DNA from 3 places in the Ensifer sp. PDNC004 genome. Region 2 is predicted to be linked to each of the others. Evidence: riboswitches for the same ligand, from Rfam matches in the RefSeq annotation. Region 2 holds a riboswitch; each other region holds the start of a gene.
The links. Region 2 has a riboswitch for cobalamin ahead of bluB (5,6-dimethylbenzimidazole synthase). Riboswitches for the same ligand answer to the same signal wherever they lie in the genome.
Positions count from the first base shown of each region.

Region 1 (4,372 bases), 760 kb from region 2:
CAGCGGGACCATGCGCGTTCCAATCCCGGACACTTTGCCGGATATGGCGAACACCTGTGGGGTCTCAGCGCCTGCCATGCGCCGCGCGTCCGTGTGCGCCTTCGCGATGGCCGCCAGCAGCAGCTTTTCGGCTATGTCAACCGCGGCGCGCCCTACGGCCCTGATGACGGCACGCTCGTGCCCTGGGCGCCGCTTGCCTGCCTGCCGTTCGAGCCTGAGGCGGCGCAGGCCTCTCTCGTGCATATGGCGGAGAGTTATCCGGGACTTCTGAACGAGGGGCGGTTTCCCGGCGGCTTCAATCCGAGCCTTGGTGGCGGCGGGCCGGAGGGCTGGATCGATGCGCGGGTGGTCGGTCTTGACCAGGGCCTCGTTGTCATGATGATCGAGAACTGGCGAAGCGGCCTTGTCTGGGCGCTGATGCGCGGCATACCGGCGATCCGCCTCGGCCTTCAACGAGCCGGCTTCGACGGTGGCTGGCTGCGGCAGGGGGAGGGTGCGCGTGGCAATCCGCCCGCATCCAGCGCCAAGGGGTGAGGATGGGCGACGGAGACGGCATGCGCTTGAACGACCACCGGCCGACAGCGGAGATCGCGGCCCCCTTTGCGCAGCAGGCGCTGGCCGTCGCGGACCATCTGCGTGCCCAGTTTCCGGAGGCTGCCGTCTCGCTCGGGTCGGCGGCGAGCGAATTCAGCGCGCCGGACGACTTCTGGGCTGCGGGCAGCGCTGGCCTTGAGGCGGGGCTCGCCTATCAGGATTTCTTCGGGGTCGGCATGACCGACCGGATCCGTGCGGCGCATCTGATCGCCTTCTATAGCCGTCAGCTGAGCGTGGTCCTTGGCGCGTTCCATCTCGGTGCCGGGCTGCAGCTGGAGGTCGCCGGCGTTCGTTTCGAGGATTGGGCACGGCTTCACCGTGGTGCCGAAGTCGCGGGCAAACGCTATCGTTTTTGCCTCCAGCCGCCGGCGACGGAGCGCAAGGGTCGGGAGGAGGACGTCAGCGTTTTCGAACAGGGCTTCATCGCTCATCTGACGCCCGTCATTGCTGTCCTGAAGGCACGGACGGGCCTCTCGAGCGGGGCGCAGTGGCGGCTCGCGGCGGATGCCCTGGCTGGCGCGTTCCTCGAAATCGGCCGTGCGATCGGGGAAGAGGCGCGCGGCATGGCCGAGGCGCTGGCAATCGTCAAGCGGCCGGGCTCGCGGCTCTATTCTGATGAGCTTTGCTACGAGCAGATTGCGGCTGTCGATCCGGCAAGTGGTGAACACATTTCGCGCCAGTATCGGATCCGCTGCGGCTGCTGTCTCTATTTCAAGACGGAGGGCGGCAGCTTCTGCGACACCTGCGTCCTGCTGGAGCCGGAAGATCGCCGTGCGCGGCTGGTGACGCATCTCATGCAAAACGGCGGGGCCTGAACCCCGCCGTCGGTTTGCTGACAATCCGTGATCGGCGATCACTATGCTTTGACGAAGCGCTCGTTGATGAAGCCGGAGACGACGCCGAGCACGATCCAGAAGGCGAGCGTGGTGGCGAGTGCGGCAACCGCAAACTCTGCGCCGAGCACGGCCGGAACGTTGCTGGTGATGTCGAGCGGCTGCGGCGCACCATAGACATGGGGCGCTGCGATCAGCACGAGGCCCGTGACCTTGGAGACGATCTCCTCGCGCAGGACGACGAGATAAAGGCCGACGGCCGAAAGCGCCACCGTTGCGAGCCACCAGGTCTGGCGGTCGCCCAGTTCGGCGGCCGGAAAGCCAGGCAGTTCCGGCGGCAGGCCGATCGCCGGCAACATGTGCACGGCAAGCCAGCCGCAGGCGCCCCAGAGCGCGCCGTTCCGAAGCGTGATCGGGTAGCCGATCACCAGGCTGACGCCGGCGAGCAGCAGGCCGAAGCCGGAACCGGTGACGAGGTTCGCGATCAGCGTGCCGGAGAAGCGGCTCATGCCGAACATGATGCCGCCGTCCTCGTGCTCGCCCTCATGGGCATAGGCGGGCGTGATCGGCGACAGCGCGTCGAGCAAGGCGCCGAGCGGCGACACGGCCTTGAGCGACGAATGCTGGTCGTGGTTTTCCGCGGCAGGCTGTGCCGCACCCGGCTGGGCGGCGGGCTGTTCGGTGGGGGCCGGAGCCTCGCCTTCGAATTCTTCCGCATGCAGGATCAGCGGCGTGACGCGCAATTCCTGGGCGCCGGTCATGAAGACACCGGCAATCAATCCAGCCACGATCGCGGCCAGAAGCGTTCTGACAATCATCTTGAAATCCCTCGATAACGACAAAAGCCACGCGCTGCGGCGCGGTCCTTGAGCCTTCCCATTTTGCCTGTGCTGCGGATGGCTTTCGCACGCCGGAAAAACCGGAATGCAGACAAACCGACATCCGGCTCGGGCCGGATGCGTTCAGGTCCGCAGATTGTTCGATGCGGAACGTTGTTCACGTTCCGATGCATCGGTCAGTGGCAGGGGAAGCCGTAGGAGTGGCGGGTGTCGTGCGCCGTGTCGTGCAGCACGGCCGAGTTGGCAAGGCCGGCGCCGAAGACGAGGAATGCGCCGATGAAGAGCGCGATGACGCCAGCGGTCAGACGATCGCTGAGGGAGAGCGGGGTGCTCGAAATGGTAGACGTAGCCATGACAACCTCCGTGATGGCATCGGGAAATTCCCGGTTGGGCCCTATGCCCGCATCGAGTGGCAGGTTTCCTGGCTCACGGCGTTGGGCTCGATGCCCTCGATCTGCCTCGCCTTCCCAGCTCGGCCGCCCTCTCGCGGTCTTGCCAGTGGCTTCTTCCGGATCGCTCCGGAACGGTGGATCGACGTCGCTCTACAGTCGCGGGGTCGGCCGTGATTTGAATGCCCAGATTGGGTCCATCCGTCACATTCCCGTTTACTCCCGAAACACGTTCGCGTCCCGGGAACCAATCGATCCCAGATGATTAGGATTGTGTCATGGAGTTGTCAATTGAGTGCGCGCCGCCGCGCGGTCCATCCGCGACAAAATCCTTGATGGTCATGCGCTTGTAGGCCTCGACGATCTGGTCGCCCTCGGCGCGCTCGACCGAGACTGCAAGCCGCATTGTGCAGTCGCCGAGATGCATGATCAGGAAGGCGGCGCTGTCGATTTCCTCGCGCGGCGTCTCCGGCACAAGCCGGGCCCAGACATCGGCAAGCAGCTTTCCGCCGGCGCGGCTTTGCGCAAGGTCGATTTCGCGCAGCGCCTTGTCGGCCTGCATCGCCGACCAGATGTCGCGCATGACCGGCTCGGCGAGGAACATCTCGTAATAGATATCGAACAAAAGCGAGAAGGCGTCGCGCAGCTCGGCGATCGAGGTCACCTTGGCCAGTTCGGCCGCGATGCACTCGTTGCAGACCGCATTGTAGCGCTCGGCGAGCGTGCGCACGATTGCCGCCTTGTCGGGGAAGTACTGGTACAGCGAGCCAATCGAAATTCCAGCCTTTTCAGCGACTTCGCTCATGCGCATGGCGTCGCTGCCCTTTTCCTGGATGAGCGCCGTCGCGCAGGCGAGGATCTGCTCGACGCGCTCGCGACTGCGCTTCTGGCTCGGTGTCCGGCGCAGCGCAGGCTCGTCGTCGGCGGGAAGCGTGGCGGGGCTTGCATCTGGAATCATGAGTAATGCTCACATTTTGACTTGACTCCTAAAATACGAGGATTTATCACATTTGCAAATGTGAGAGATGCTCATATTTGTTGGTGGAACCTCAGGAGGAAACGATGTCTCAGAAGATCACACTGGTTTTGGGCGGTACCGGCAAGACGGGGCGGCGGGTGGCCGAGCGCGTTCGGGAGCGGGGCATAGCGGTCCGCATCGGTGCCCGTTCGGCGTCGCCTTCCTTCGATTGGACGGATGAGGTGACCTGGGCGCCGGTCCTTGAAAACGTCGATCGCATCTATGTCTGCTTCCAGCCGGATCTGGCGGTACCGGGCTCCGTCGAGGTGATCGCCAAGTTCTCGAGCCTTGCCGTCAGCGCCGGCGTCAAGCGGCTGGTGCTGCTGTCGGGGCGCGGCGAGGACGAGGCGGAAGCGGCCGAGCGCGCGCTGCAGGCCTCCGGCGCCGACTGGACGGTCATCCGGGGCAGCTGGTTCTTCGAAAACTTCGACGAAGGGTTCCTCGCCGAGGGTGTCTTGAGCGGTTCCGTCTTCCTGCCCGTGGACACGGTGACCGAGCCTTTCATCAGCTGCGACGACATTGCCGACGTCGCTGTCGAAGCGCTTCTCGACGACCGCCATGTCGGGAAGGTCTATTCGCTGACCGGCCCGCGGCTGATGACCTTTGCCGACGCCGTGGCCGAAATCGCCGCGGCTGCCAACCGCCCGATCTCCTATCAGGCGATACCGGTTGCCGACTTCGCGGCACACTTGCAGGCCG
Region 1 covers NZ_CP070353.1:20,622-24,993, forward strand. Annotated here, with positions in the region: gene JVX98_RS08010 (glucoamylase family protein) at 1-534, shown strand, start outside; gene JVX98_RS08015 (ferric iron reductase) at 555-1,409, shown strand; gene JVX98_RS08020 (CbtA family protein) at 1,451-2,245, opposite strand; gene JVX98_RS08025 (CbtB-domain containing protein) at 2,443-2,619, opposite strand; cobalamin riboswitch at 2,660-2,922, opposite strand; gene JVX98_RS08030 (TetR/AcrR family transcriptional regulator) at 2,921-3,613, opposite strand; gene JVX98_RS08035 (NAD(P)H-binding protein) at 3,718-4,372, shown strand, end outside.
Region 1: another riboswitch for cobalamin. It lies ahead of JVX98_RS08025 (CbtB-domain containing protein); the one in region 2 lies ahead of bluB (5,6-dimethylbenzimidazole synthase).

Region 2 (4,372 bases):
TGAACGCCCGGCTCGCGCAACTGCCTGACTACGTCGCCAGCAATGCCGATGCGCGCGACTATGCAAGCGCAATCTCACGGCAGAACATCGAACTGCGGCGGGCGAAGAACGACCGCCGCCGCGCCGGGTGCGGCGGTGGCAACGCCATCGGCTACGACGGCGGCGACCCCGACACCTGCAGCGGGCTCAACGGTCTTATTGCCGAGATGGAAGACAATCTGCGCATGCTGAAATCCGAGCGCGAGCAGATCGTCGCCGGCGGCAGCGACGACAGCCGGCGCCGCATCCTCGCAGCACTTGAGATCAACGGTTGCTATGGCGACCGCGAGGAGTTCGCAAGCGTCGAACCGGACGTGCCGGAAAGCCACCGCAACATCGTTGCCGACCTGCCGCCGGACGACGCCTACGGCCCGATGCTCGGACACGACGAAGACGGCTACGCGCCGCAGGAGCGCTACTATAGCGGCACGCTCAGGACCATGTGCGTGCGCACCTGCGACGGCGCCTTCTTCCCGATCTCTTCGGATGCGACGCCGGCCGATTTCCCACGCGATGAACAGGCCTGCCGGGCCCGCTGCCCTGGGGCTGAGACGGAGCTCTATTTCCACGACCTCAACACGGAAGAGAGCGACAAGATGGTCTCGGCCGTGACCGGCCGTCCCTATACCGAAATGCCCAACGCCTTTGCCTATCGCACCCGCGCCGTCGGCAAGCCCGGCCAGTGCGGCTGCCAGATACCGCAGACCGCCGCAACCACGCCGAAGACGACAGGAACGAAGATCGGCGACGACCAATCGTCGATCATTGTCATCGAGACGAAGAAGCCGGAAGCGGCGGGCGAGACCGCCAAGGTGCCGGCCGAAGAGCGGCCCTATGATCCGTCGAAGAACAAGGTGCGCGTCGTCGGCCCCACCTACCTGCCGCAGGAAGAAACTGCGATCGACCTCAAGCACCCGAAGGGACCGGCCTATCAGCCGGTCCAGAATTGATCGGGCGAGGCCTTACGCCTTCTCCTTGCTGCATCCCCATCCTTCTTCGAAAACCAGGTCCTCGAGCGGAAGGCGCTGGCGCCAGCCCTTCACGGCAAGTTCCGGCTGCTGATAGAGGCGGTCGACATAGCCGAGGCAGAGCCAGGCGACGATCTCGATATGGTCGGGGATGCCGAGGATCGCCTTGATCTCGGCCTCGTGGAAGATGCTGACCCAGCCGACACCCACCCCTTCGGCGCGCGCCGCAAGCCAGAGGTTCTGCACGGCGCAGACGGTGGAATAGACGTCCATCTGCGGATTGTGGGTACGCCCGAGCACGACAGTGCCGCCGCGCGTGCGGTCGCAGGTGACGCAGATGCTAAGCGGCGCCTTGCGAATGCCTTCGAGCTTCAACGCGCGATACTTTCCCTGCTGTTCCGCCTCGAACATCAGCGCGGCCTCGTCATTGGCGCGGCGAAACGCCTGCCAGACCCGCTCGCGCGTTTCTTCCGCCCGCACCAGCACGAAGTTCCAGGGTTGCATGAAGCCCACGGACGGGGCGCTGTGTGCCGCGGCCAGCAGGCGCCTGATCAGATCATCTGGCAATGGCTCGGGCAGGAATTCATCGCGCACGTCGCGACGTGTCTCGATGGCACGGTAGACGGCCTCCCGCTCTTGCAGCGAAAAGGCAGCGGCAGCCGCAAGGCCGCCCTTCGGTTCAGTCAGCATCGTTCGATCCCCAACAATGCGAAAACCTCCCGCCGTCCACGCGGGGTTCGGTCTATCTCGCCAGGCCGGTCTTCTGACTTCGGTTCAACCGATCGCCCCACCTTCCCAGATCGATTGAAGATCCAGTGGTAAAACCTTGAATCAATTCAAGGCTCTTTTAGACGCGATCGTCCCCGTCACAGCGTTGGGCACGTTCCGGAATATCGACCGGATTCCCGATTCTCCCGCTTTCGCGAGCACCTGACGACGGCACTAAGTGCACAGGGAATTGAGAAAGACAAGCGGCGCCAACCCGGCGAAACCGGACGCGCCGCTTTCCACCTGCTTCTTTCTGCCTAGCCTCAGAGCGGAGCGACCGGATGCGGCGAGCCGTCGTAGGCGCCCCAGATCGACTGGTCGAAGCAGATCACCGATCCGGTCATCAGCCCGGATTCGGCCGACGACAGGTATGCGCAGGCACGCGCCACCTCGGCCGGATCGACGAGCCGGCCGAAAGGCTGGCTGGCCGCCGCCTTTTCGAGCCAATCGGCAGCCGCACCGTGAAACTCGCGCTGTATGCGGTCTTCGCCTTCGGACGCCATCCAGCCGATATTCAGCCCGTTGACGCGGATGCGGTTGCGCAGCAGCGCATAGGCCGTGTTCTTGGTCAGCGTTTCGAGCGCGCCTTTCGACGAGCAATAGGCGGCGATGAAAGGCTGGCCGGCCATCGCCGACATCGAGCCGATGTTGACGATCGTGCCTTCGGTCTTCTCGCGCCGCATGACTTTCACCGCTTCCTGCATCAGGAAGAACGGTGCGCGCACGTTGATCGCGAACATGCGGTCGAAGAGTTCGGGCGTGGTGTCGAGGATCGTGCCGCGGTCGGTGATGGCCGCAGCGTTGACCAACGCATCGACCCGGCCGAATTCGGCGTCGCAAGCGGCGACCACCTTGCGGGCGTCGTCCACCTTCTCCAGATCGGCTTCGACATAGACGACTTTCGCGCCATCTGCCTTGCCGATCTGCTCGGCCTTCGCCCGTCCCTTGGCGGCGTTGCGCCCGCAAATGACGATACCCTTGGCGCCACGCTCGGCGAAAAGGCCAGCAATTGTCGCGCCCAGCCCCTGCGTACCACCGGTGACGATGGCGATCTTGCCTTGTAATTGTCCACTCATCGAATTCCTCCCTCGTAAATGATCGTTTGAAACGGCTGCGGCTCCCGAGCGAAACACGCCGGGAGCCTGTCAAATGGTAGCTCGCGCGTCAGCTCAGCTTGCGCTTCGCCTGCGCCTCAAGCACCGCAAGAAACTCCTCCTCGCCCGTTCCCGCAGTGAGCGCCTCGCGCATCAATTGCGCCTGCGTCTTCGGCGCCAGCCCACCGATTGGCGGGTCTCGGTCGAGATTGGTCGGGAACGAGTAGCCTTCGGCACAGGAGGCGACGGCATTGGCCGCTTCCGCCTGCGACAGCTTGCCGTTTGCCAGCAAGGCCCGCAAGGCCGGATAGAGCGTCGCGCTCATCGTCAGTCGGTCGACGGTTTCCATGGCGCGACCGAAGGCCGAAGACACCTGCAGCAGGTTGGCGACGCGGCGGATATCTCGGGAGCGGTTGGTGCCGGCGGCATGGAAGAGCGCTGGATTGAAGAAGACGACGTCACCCTTTTCGAGCGGGAGCTGCACGTGGTTTGCGTCGAAATAGGCGCGGAACTCCGGCCGGTTGAGTGCCAGATAGCCCGGCACATAGGTCTGGCTATAGGGGAGGAATAGCGTCGGCCCGCTTTCGAGCGGCATGTCGCAATGGGCAACCGCGCCCTGCAGCGTCAGCACCGGCGAAAGCTTGTGGACATGCGCCGGATACTGCTCGATCACGGCCGCGGTCTGGAAGCCGAGGTGATAGTCCCGGTGCGCCGATTGCGCAGCACCGCCCGGGTTGACCCGGTTGACCTGCGCCGTCATCTGGTAGTTCGGCCCGAGCCAGGCCTCGCTGACGAGCGCGATGACGGCGTTGCTGTAATAGGCGGCGAAATTCTCCGGTGCGTTCAGGCAGTGCTTTTCCAGCGAATTCCAGATGCGGTCGTTGGCGCCGGGCTTGGCGAAGTGATCGCCACCGCCGCTGTTGCTGCGATGTTGCTGTTCGATGATGGCGTCGAAGACCCCGCTTGCGACGTCGATTGCCGCCGTATCGGCATAGGCGCGCTTGAAGACCGCCACGCCGGGGCCCGTCGCCAGCGCCTCGTAGATTTCCGCCAGAACCGAACGCCGCGCCTCGCCATCGCCGCACGCCGCAATCAGCGCGGCGCTGTCATAGATCAGGACGTTCTTTTCGCAGCCGGAGGCATGGGGGTAGTCGGACAGATTGGTCTGGCGTTCGACTTCCGCCCGGAACGCCTCGAGATCGCAGGCCTCCTCGGTGAGCCAGACACGGTCGATCCGCTGGCGCGCTTTGTTATCGGTCTTCATCGCGTTTCCTCCTCTGGAACATCCTGATGAACACGACTATAGGCGGCGGCAAAACATGATATAGAGCAAGAATCCATCAAAAATCCATCAGGAGAGCGCGACGATGGCCCATCCGTTTCTGGTCAAGGACATCGCCTTTCAGGCCGGGCTCAGCACCGCGACCGTCGATCGTGTGCTCAACGAGCGGCCGGGCGTGCGCCGCCAGACGGAGGCCCGGGTTCGCGCAGCCATCGAGGAAC
Region 2 covers NZ_CP070353.1:780,170-784,541, reverse strand. Annotated here, with positions in the region: gene JVX98_RS11795 (DUF2865 domain-containing protein) at 1-989, shown strand, start outside; gene bluB (5,6-dimethylbenzimidazole synthase) at 1,002-1,697, opposite strand; cobalamin riboswitch at 1,743-1,956, opposite strand; gene JVX98_RS11785 (SDR family oxidoreductase) at 2,039-2,851, opposite strand; gene JVX98_RS11780 (phytanoyl-CoA dioxygenase family protein) at 2,940-4,133, opposite strand; gene JVX98_RS11775 (LacI family DNA-binding transcriptional regulator) at 4,237-4,372, shown strand, end outside.

Region 3 (4,372 bases), on a different replicon from region 2:
CCGGGCGACTGAAGGCGCTGACGGCAGCCGACAGCGAGCGCCGGTCTCCCTTCCCGGCCCGTCGCGCGCTCCAGGCGGACGCGCTGCCGTTGCCGCTTTTCCCGACGACGACGATCGGCTCCTTCCCGCAGACGCCGGAAGTACGGCAGGCCCGTTCCCTGCATGCCAAGGGCGAACTCAGCTATGTCGACTACACCGCCTATCTGCGCCGGGAGACCGAGCAGGCGGTGCGCTGGCAGGAGGAGATCGGCATCGACGTGCTGGTACACGGCGAGTTCGAGCGCAATGACATGGTGCAGTATTTCGGCGAGCAGCTCTCGGGCTACGCCTTTACCCGAAGTGGCTGGGTACAGAGCTACGGTTCGCGCTACGTGCGCCCGCCGATCATCTTCGGCGACGTTTCTCGGCCAAACCCGATGACGGTCGAATGGGCGGCCTTTGCACAGTCACTGACCGATCGACCGGTCAAGGGCATGCTGACGGGTCCGGTCACCATGCTGCAATGGTCCTTCGTGCGCGACGACCTGCCGCGGTCGGTGGTGTGCCGGCAGATCGCGCTGGCGCTTAGCGACGAAGTCAGGGACCTCGAGGCATCGGGCATCGCCATCATCCAGATCGACGAGCCGGCGCTGCGCGAGGGCCTGCCGCTCAAGGCCGCCGACCGCAAGGCCTATCTCGACTGGGCGGTGGAGTGCTTCCGCCTCAGCGCCGCCGGCGTCGGCGACGCCACCCAGATCCACACCCATATGTGCTACTCGGAGTTCAACGACATCATGCCGGCGATCGCGGCAATGGATGCCGACGTGATTTCGATCGAGACGTCGCGATCGAAGATGGAACTGCTCGGCGCGTTCACCGGAAGGGCCTATCCGAACGAGATCGGCCCGGGCGTCTACGATATCCATTCGCCCCGCGTACCGGCGGTGGATGAAATGGTGCATCTCATCGAGCGCGCGACCGAAGGGCTGACGCCGGCGCAGATCTGGGTCAACCCGGATTGCGGGCTGAAGACCAGGCGCTGGGAGGAAACCCGGCCGGCGCTTGTCAACATGGTGGCGGCGGCGCGCGCCCTGCGCCAGGCCTTCGCGGATGATCCCCGCAAGGCGCTTCGCGCATGACGGACCACACGGAAGCGGCGTCGGGGGAAACCCCGGCGCCACAGACCCTCGCCGATATCGTCTTTCCCGGCGACACCAATCATCACGGCACCCTCTTCGGGGGTGCCGCATTGGCGCTGATGGACCGGATCGCCTTCATCGTCGCCACCCGCCACGGCCGCGTTCCCTTCGTCACCGCCTCCTGCGACCGGATCGACTTTCGCGCACCCGCCCGCATCGGCCAGACCGTCAGTTTCTCTGGCCGCCCGGTGCGCGTCGGGCGGCTCTCGATGGTCGTCGACGTCGAGATGGTGGCCGAAGACCTTGCGACCGGCGGCCGCGATCTTTGCTCACGCGGACAGTTCACCATGGTTGGGATGCCGCAGGACAAAGGTGCCGACTGGCACCTTCCGCCGCTCGCCGAGCCCACGCCAGCTGTGCCCGCGGCCGATTTCGTCGGCATGACCGACATCATTTTTCCGGGCCAGACCAACAGCGCCGGCGCGCTCTTCGGCGGCGATGCACTCGCCCAGATGACGAAGGCGGCCTTCGTCGCCGCGAGCCGGCTGACCGGAAAATTGATGGCGCTCGCCTCCTGCAGTGGCGATTTCAAGCGGCGTGTCGCCGCCGGAACGATCGTCGATACGCTGGCGCGGGTCACCCGGACCGGACGCAGTTCCACAACGATCGAGGTCGAGCTCTGGTCGGAAGAACTGCTCAGCGGCGTGCGCGTGCTGACCGTCACCGGGACTTTCGTGATGGTGGCCGTCGACAGCCGCAACCGCCCGGTTGCGGCCTTCGCCGCCTGAGCAAGCCGGGGGCGCCGCTCATGGCGCCCTCGGTCCACAGGATTGATCGCGCCCGCCATTTACTCCCCGTTATCCACACCGAAAAAGAAAAGACCGCTGCACCCCTGCCTCCAGCATATAGAACCTATTGACGCAGATTTGCGATGAACTACTATATCTAGTGTTCGAGGTTCTTCCGATTCGCAAGGATTGGGAGCTAAGACGGGAATACGGTGCGCCGGCGGGTTTCCGCTCAGGCTATGCCGTAGCTGCCCCCGCAACTGTAGACGGCGAGCGACTGTCCGGAATTGGACCACTGAGGCATGAGGCCTCGGGAAGGTCGGGATGAAAGCTTTGACCCGTAAGCCAGGAGACCTGCCTCGAGCAACAAACGTCCACGGGCGGGGTGTCCGGAGGGGTTGAGTGCGTGGCAGGATGAGCCTGCCCGATCGTCTCGACATCTCCCCGGCAGCCTGTCGAAAGCTTCGGGGTGAAGTCATGTCAGTTTCTTCCAGTTCAGATCCACCTTCTGCGGACGGGTGCGCATTGTTGCGCGCCTGATCGAAAGGCCGCGTCCTGAGAGCCCGCACCCGCGGAAATTCCAGAGCGCCCGACCAGAACGAGCCGGCCCGGCTGCCTAGTCGATTTTGGGCCAGCTTGCCGACATCCACTCCGGTCGAGGCGATCGGGGAGCGATGTTTCGTACCCTATCGTCAAGCCCACGGTTCGCGTTCGCGCGACCCGCCGATTTTTTGCGCCCATTTGCCAGCCCCTCACGAGGAACCCATGTCGATCACCGTCTACAGCAAACCCGCCTGCGTCCAATGCACCGCCACCACCCGCGCGCTCGACCGCCAGGGCATCGATTATCGCATCGTCGATATCTCCGAGGATTCCGACGGTTTCGCGCTCGTGCAGGGTCTCGGCTATCGGCAGGTTCCAGTGGTCGTCGCCGGCGAGCGGCATTGGGCGGGGTTCCGCCCGGACATGATCAGCGCGCTTTCCTGAGGGAGAGAAGCGATGGGGCTGATCGTCTATTTTTCCAGCCGCTCGGAAAACACCCATCGCTTCGTCGAGAAACTCGGCCTTCGCGCGGCCCGCATACCGCTCAAAGAAAGTAAGGATGCACTTACGGTTTCGGAGCCCTATGTGCTCATCGTACCGACCTATTGCGGCGACGATGGCCGAGGTGCCGTGCCGAAACAGGTGATCCGCTTCCTGAACGACGCGGGCAACCGCTCTCACATCCGCGGCGTGATCGCAGCGGGCAACAGCAATTTCGGCGCGACCTACGGGATCGCCGGCGACGTGATCTCGGACAAGTGCCGGGTGCCCTACCTCTACCGGTTCGAGCTGCTCGGAACCGACGAGGACGTCGCCAATGTCAAAAACGGGATGGAACGATTTTGGACGTCACAACACTCGAACGCCCCCTGAAGGCGACGGAAGCGGCGCTGGATTACCACGCGCTGAATGCGATGCTGAACCTCTACGACGAGGAGGGGAAGATCCAGCTCGACAAGGACCGGCAGGCGGCGAAGCAATACTTCCTCCAGCACGTCAACCAGAACACGGTCTTCTTCCATAACCTGCGGGAAAAGCTCGATTATCTGGTGACCGAGGGCTACTACGAGCAGGACGTGCTGGACCAGTATTCGTTCAACTTCGTGCGCGATCTCTACGACCACGCCTATTCGAAGAAGTTCCGTTTCCCGACCTTCCTCGGCGCCTTCAAATATTACACGTCCTATACGCTCAAAACCTTCGACGGAAAGCGCTACCTGGAACGCTACGAAGACCGCGTCTGCATGGTGGCGATGGCCTTGGCGCGCGGCAACGAGGCGCTTGCCCGCGACCTCGTCGACGAGATCATTTCCGGCCGTTTCCAGCCGGCGACGCCGACCTTCCTCAATGCCGGCAAGAAAAGCCGTGGCGAGCTCGTCTCCTGCTTTCTGTTGAGGATCGAGGACAACATGGAGAGCATCGGCCGTGCCATCAATTCGGCGCTGCAGCTTTCCAAGCGCGGCGGCGGCGTGGCGCTGTCGCTCACCAACATCCGCGAGATGGGCGCGCCGATCAAGCAGATCGAGAACCAGTCCTCCGGGGTCATCCCGGTCATGAAGTTGCTGGAAGACTCGTTCTCCTATGCCAACCAGCTCGGTGCGCGCCAGGGCGCGGGCGCGGTCTATCTCCATGCCCACCACCCTGACATCATGCGCTTCCTCGACACCAAGCGTGAGAACGCCGACGAGAAGATACGCATCAAGACGCTGTCGCTCGGCGTCGTCATTCCCGACATCACCTTCGAGCTCGCCCGCAACAACGAGGACATGTACCTGTTCTCGCCGTATGACGTGCAGCAGGTCTATGGCGTGCCCCTCACCGAAATCTCGGTGACGGAGAAATATCGCGAGATGGTGGAGGACGCCCGCATCCGCAAGCGCAAGATCAAGGCGCGCGACTTCTTCCAGATCATCGCCGAGATCC
Region 3 covers NZ_CP070352.1:1,325,950-1,330,321, reverse strand. Annotated here, with positions in the region: gene metE (5-methyltetrahydropteroyltriglutamate--homocysteine S-methyltransferase) at 1-1,118, shown strand, start outside; gene JVX98_RS05920 (acyl-CoA thioesterase) at 1,115-1,906, shown strand; cobalamin riboswitch at 2,057-2,283, shown strand; gene nrdH (glutaredoxin-like protein NrdH) at 2,672-2,893, shown strand; gene nrdI (class Ib ribonucleoside-diphosphate reductase assembly flavoprotein NrdI) at 2,906-3,322, shown strand; gene nrdE (class 1b ribonucleoside-diphosphate reductase subunit alpha) at 3,292-4,372, shown strand, end outside.
Region 3: another riboswitch for cobalamin. It lies ahead of nrdH (glutaredoxin-like protein NrdH); the one in region 2 lies ahead of bluB (5,6-dimethylbenzimidazole synthase).